DNA from 2 places in the Mycobacterium sp. IDUB_17 genome. Region 1 is predicted to be linked to the other one. Evidence: riboswitches for the same ligand, from Rfam matches in the RefSeq annotation. Region 1 holds a riboswitch; the other holds the start of a gene.
What was found. Region 1 has a riboswitch for glycine ahead of cycA (D-serine/D-alanine/glycine transporter). Riboswitches for the same ligand answer to the same signal wherever they lie in the genome.
Positions count from the first base shown of each region.

Region 1 (3,124 bases):
GGTTCGCGAGGCCGCGCTGCGCGAGGTCGGCAAGCTGGAACGCTCCAGCGAGCAGAGCCCCGAGGGCGGCTGGATCCGCACCTGGCTGGACACCGTGCTGGAACTGCCGTGGAACGTGCGCACCGAGGACTCGACCGATCTCAAGGGTGCCCGCGAGATCCTGGACGCCGACCACCACGGTCTGGACGACGTCAAAGACCGCATCGTCGAGTACCTGGCCGTGCGAGCCCGTCGTGCGCAGCGCAGCATGGCCGTCGTCGGTGGGCGCGGTTCGGGCGCCGTGATGGTGCTGGCCGGGCCGCCCGGGGTCGGCAAGACCTCGCTGGGCGAGTCCGTCGCCCGCGCGCTGGGCCGCAAGTTCGTGCGCGTCGCCCTGGGCGGCGTGCGTGACGAGGCCGAGATCCGTGGCCACCGGCGTACCTACGTCGGCGCGCTGCCCGGCCGCATCGTGCGGGCCATCGGTGAGGCAGGTTCGATGAATCCCGTTGTGCTGCTGGACGAGATCGACAAGGTGGGCTCGGACTACCGCGGCGATCCGTCGGCCGCCCTGCTGGAGGTACTGGACCCGGCGCAGAACCACACGTTCCGCGACCACTACCTGGATCTGGACCTGGACCTGTCGGATGTGGTGTTCCTGGCGACAGCCAACGTCATCGAGAACATCCCGTCGGCCCTGCTGGACCGGATGGAGTTGGTGCAGATCGACGGCTACACCGAGGACGACAAGGTCGCCATCGCGCGTGACTACCTGCTGCCCCGGCAGGCCGAGCGTGCGGCGCTGACCGACTCCGAGGTGAGCGTGACGGACGCGGCACTGCGCAAGATCGCCGCGGACTACACCCGCGAGCCGGGCGTGCGGCAGTTCGAACGGCTGCTGGCCAAGGCGCTGCGCAAGGTCACGACCAAGTTGGACTCGACGGCCGCTCCGGTCGTCATCGATGAGCCGGATCTCGTTGAGTACCTGGGCCGTCCGCGATTCACACCGGAATCCGACGAACGCACCGCGGTGCCCGGCGTGGCGACCGGCCTGGCCGTCACGGGCCTGGGCGGCGATGTGCTCTACATCGAGGCCAACGGGAACGACGGCGAACCGGGTCTGAAGCTGACCGGTCAATTGGGTGACGTCATGAAGGAGTCGGCACAGATCGCGCTGTCCTATGTGCGGGCCCACGCCGAGCAGTTGGGTGTCGACCCCAAGACGCTGGACCGCCAGATCCACGTGCACGTCCCCGCGGGCGCGGTGCCGAAGGACGGTCCCTCGGCCGGCGTCACGATGGTGACGGCACTGGTGTCGATGGCGACCGGCCGGCAGGTGCGCGGCGATGTCGGCATGACCGGTGAGGTCACGCTGAACGGCCGGGTGCTGCCGATCGGCGGCGTCAAGCAGAAGCTGCTCGCGGCACAGCGAGCCGGTCTGAAGACGGTGTTCATCCCGGTGCGCAACGAGCCCGACCTGGACGACGTGCCGGCCGAGGTGCTCGATGCGCTGGAGGTCAGGCCCATGACCGACGTGGCTGACATCATCGCGGCGGCGCTGGAGCCGGCTGCCGAGCTCGCGACAGCCGCCGCGTAAGGACGGCCACCGCTCGGGCGACCGTGAATGTGCGCAGGTGACTGCCGGTCACCGTACAGACACGGTCGCTCGGCGGGCAGGGCTTGACCAGGGGGGTGCGCATTCCGCACTCGGCTGCTAACGTGACGCGCGGCACACTCCGGGTTCGGGGTGGCCCACAACTCAAGATGCCGTTGAGTCGCGGCGGGAGAGTCCCGCCCCATCCAGCCGGCGGGCGCCGCAGGAGCAAATCCTCCCCAGGAATCTCTCAGGCCCCCGTATCGCCGCGACTAGGCACCTCTGGAAAGCAGTCGGCCAGTCCAGGACCGGCTCACCGAAGGGGCAGGTGAAGCGCCGATAGCGGCGGTTCGTGAAAACTCTCAGGTTCAAAACGACAGAGCGGGGAGGCGCCCGCAGTCCGCGCGCCCCATGGGGCCTGAGATCCTTAGGTTGTTATGTCCCAATCCAGTGATCTGTCCGCTGATTCAGCGGAATCGCCGGCATCGTCCGGCGAGCCACAACACCTCTCGCGCCAGCTGTCCAACCGGCACATCCAGCTGATCGCGATCGGCGGTGCGATCGGAACGGGCCTGTTCATGGGGTCCGGCAAGACCATCTCGCTGGCCGGCCCGTCGGTCCTCTTCGTCTACATGATCATCGGCTTCATGCTGTTCTTCGTGATGCGGGCCATGGGCGAGCTGCTGCTGTCCAACCTGCATTACAAGTCCTTCGCCGACTTCGCCGCCGACCTGCTCGGCCCGTGGGCCGGCTTCTTCACCGGCTGGACGTACTGGTTCTGCTGGATCGTCACGGGCGTTGCCGACGTCGTGGTGATCGCCGGGTATGTGGCCTTCTGGTGGCCCGATCTCCCGCTGTGGATACCGGCACTCGCGACGGTCGTGGTGCTGATCGGTCTGAATCTGCCTACTGTGCGAGCCTTCGGTGAGACCGAGTTCTGGTTCGCCCTGATCAAGATCATCGCGATCGTGACGTTGATCGTCATCGGCCTTGTCATGATCTTCACCAGTTTCGAAGCGCCCACCGGCGCCCAGGCCTCGTTCGCCAATCTGTGGAACGACGGCGGGTTCTTCCCCACCGGCCCAATGGGATTCGTGGCAGGCTTCCAGATCGCCACCTTCGCGTTCGTCGGAATCGAATTGGTGGGCACCACCGCGGCCGAGGCCAAGGACCCCGAACGCAACCTGCCCAAGGCGATCAATTCGATCCCCGTACGCGTCATGCTCTTCTACGTCGTCGCCCTGACCGTCATCATCGCGGTCACGCCGTGGCGCGAGATCGATCCCAAACTCAGCCCGTTCGTGGCCATGTTCAGCCTCGCAGGCCTGGGCATCGCGGCATCGGTGGTCAACTTCGTGGTGCTGACCTCGGCGACGTCGTCGGCCAACTCCGGCATCTATTCGACCTCCCGGATGGTCTACGGCCTGGCCACTGAAGGTGACGCGCCGAGTCTGTTCGGCCGGCTCACCTCGCGGCGCGTGCCCGCAAACGCATTGTTCCTGTCCGGGGTGTTTCTGCTGTCGGGTGTGGTCATGGTCGTGGCCGGCGACTCGA
Region 1 is NZ_JBVAXS010000001.1:1,336,558-1,339,681, forward strand. It holds gene lon (endopeptidase La) at 1-1,573, shown strand, start outside; glycine riboswitch at 1,748-1,846, shown strand; gene cycA (D-serine/D-alanine/glycine transporter) at 2,008-3,124, shown strand, end outside.

Region 2 (3,124 bases), on a different contig from region 1:
GGGTGTGCGCCGGGAGTGATGCTGACTCTCAACAAACCGGCGAGTCGAAAGGCTGGAAACCACAGATGAGCACGCAGAACGGCATCATCGGCGCACTGCCCGCCACCAAGGTCCCCCGCTACGCCGGGAAGGGCACCTTCGCCCGGATCGCCGACATCCACGAGGTGTCCGACTATGACATCGCGATCCTCGGCGTGCCCTTCGACGGCGGCACTTCCTACCGGCCCGGTGCCCGGTTCGGTCCGATGGCCGTCCGCCAGGCTGCGCGCACGCTTCGCCCCGGCTATCACGTCGAACTCGGCGTCGCGCCGCTCGACCATGTGCAGGTGGTCGACGCAGGCGACGTCGCGGTCACGCCGTACAACATCGCCGAGGCCTGCCAGCAGATCCAGGATCATGCCTCCGACATCCTGGCCGGCGGCGACCGCCGGATCGTGTCGATCGGCGGTGACCACACCATCGCGCTGCCGAACCTGCGTGCTCTGCACGCCAAGCACGGTCCCGTCGCGCTGGTCCACTTCGACGCCCACCTGGATACCTGGGACACCTACTTCAACGCCCCGGTCACCCACGGCACGATCTTCCGGCGGGCGTTCGAGGAAGGGCTGCTCATCGAGGATCACTCGATCCACGTCGGCATCCGCGGCCCGATCTACGACCAGATCGACCTCGACGACGACGCCCGCATGGGGTTCAAGATCATCCGGGCCGGTGACCTCGACGTGATCGGCACGGACGCGGCCGTCGATGTGGTGCGCCGCCGGGTCGACGACCTCCCGGTGTACCTGTCGATCGACATCGACGTGCTCGACCCGGCCTTCGCCCCGGGCACCGGCACTCCCGAAGCCGGTGGCCTCACCTCGCGCGAACTGCTGAAGATGCTGCGCAAGATGTCCGGGCTCAACATCGTCGGCGCCGACGTCGTCGAGGTGGCCCCCGCCTACGACCATGCCGAGATCACGACCGTGGCAGCGGCCACCGTGGTGTTCGACATCGTGTCGCTCATGGTCGCTGGACGGGTGTCAAATCTGCCCGTCAACGGAGAAGTTGCGGCCACAGCGCCGTAATCGAGTAGCATCCGTCACATAACTCAATACGTCGTTGACGCATTGTGGGAGAACCTCCGATTCCGGAGGCGCCGTAGGAGCAACTCCTCCCCGGGAATCTCTCAGGCCCAATACCGCAGTGTCGAGACAACTCTGGAGAACAGCGCTATCGCGCTTACCGAAGGGGACAAGCGCAACGCGCTAAAGCTCTCAGGTTTCAGGACAGAGCGGGGAGGTGTCACTTCACGACGCATCGTGTAATCGCGATGCCCGAAACCGGAGTCACCTCATGCCTGAGTGCACCGCAATTGTCAACGACGACAACTCTTTTCGCGACCGACACATCGGCCCCGACCGTGTGGGCGAGCGGCACATGCTGGATGTTCTCGGGTTCGCAACCACCGATGAGTTGATCGACAGCGCGGTGCCGCAGCAGATCCGCTGCCCCGAAGACTTGCGGCTGCCCGCCGCGCGGTCCGAACAGCAGGTGCTCGCGGCGCTGCGCGAGCTGGCCGACCGCAATCAACAGCGGATTCAGATGATCGGTCTGGGGTATTCCGACACCATCACTCCCGCTGTCCTGCGCCGCAACATGCTCGAGTCGCCTGCCTGGTACACCGCCTACACGCCGTACCAGCCGGAGATCTCGCAGGGCCGACTGCAGGCGCTGCTCACCTTCCAGACGTTGATCGAAGACCTCACCGCGTTGCCGGTGGCCGGTGCATCGCTGCTGGATGAGGCCACCGCGGTGGTGGAGGCGATGCTGTTGATGCGGCGGGCCAACAAGTCCGTGTCGTCCAACCGTGTGGTTCTGGACGCAGATTGCCTGCCGCAGACGCTCGCGGTGGTGCGCGGGCGGGCCGAGGCCGTCGGCATCGAGGTCGTGGTCGCCGATCTGACCGAGGCGCTGCCGGACGGTGACGCCTTCGGTGTGGTCTTCCAATCCCCGGGTGCGAGCGGACTGGTCCGTGACCTCGCCCCGCTCATCGCCGCGGCGGGCGAACGCGGCATGCTCACCACGGTCGCCGCCGACCTGCTGTCGCTGACCCTGATCACGGCCCCCGGCGAGCAGGGCGCGGACATCGCGGTCGGCTCGGCTCAGCGATTCGGCGTGCCGCTGTTCTTCGGCGGTCCCCACGCCGGGTACATGGCGGTGCGGTCCGGTTTGGAGCGCATGCTGCCCGGCCGCCTGGTCGGCGTATCGGTCGATGTCGACGGCAAGCCCGCCTACCGGCTGGCACTGCAGACCCGTGAGCAGCACATCCGCCGCGACAAGGCGACCAGCAACATCTGCACCGCGCAGGCATTGCTGGCCAACGTCGCCGCCATGTATGCCGCCTACCACGGACCGGAAGGGTTGCGCGCCATCGCAACCCGCGTCCACCAGCACGCCGCCGCGCTGGCCGACGGCCTGCGGGCCGCCGGTCGCGAGATCGTCCACGACGGGTTCTTCGACACCGTGCTGGTGCGTGCCCCGGGCACCGCTCACGAGATCGTGGCGGCGGCCGACCGGGTCGGTATCAACCTGCGGCTGGTCGACGCCGACCACGTCGGCATCTCCTGCGACGAGTGCACCACCGACGAGGTCGTCGGGCGCGTGCTCGACGTGTTCGGTGCATCGCCGGCAGCCGCCGATCATCTGTTCGCGCTGCCCGCCGACCTGCTGCGCACCTCGGAGTACCTGCAGCACCCCGTGTTTCATTCGCACCGGTCGGAAACGGCGATGCTGCGTTTCCTGCGGGAGCTCTCGGACCGGGATCTGGCACTGGACCGCACCATGATTCCGCTCGGATCCTGCACCATGAAGCTCAACGCCGCTGCCGAGATGGAGCCGATCAGCTGGCCCGGGTTCGCCGGTATCCACCCGTACGCGCCGGCCGAGCAGACCGCGGGTTACGTCGAGCTGATCGGCAACCTGGAAACCTGGCTGGCCGAGATCACCGGCTACGACCGGGTTTCGTTGCAGCCCAACGCCGGATCTCAGGGTGAGCTCGCCGGCCTGCTGGCGATCAACGGCTACCACCGGTCGCGCGGCGAGGACCACCGCGACGTCTGCCTCATCCCGCAGTCCGCACACG
Region 2 is NZ_JBVAXS010000002.1:521,251-524,374, forward strand. It holds gene speB (agmatinase) at 66-1,067, shown strand; glycine riboswitch at 1,190-1,282, shown strand; gene gcvP (aminomethyl-transferring glycine dehydrogenase) at 1,336-3,124, shown strand, end outside.
Region 2: another riboswitch for glycine. It lies ahead of gcvP (aminomethyl-transferring glycine dehydrogenase); the one in region 1 lies ahead of cycA (D-serine/D-alanine/glycine transporter).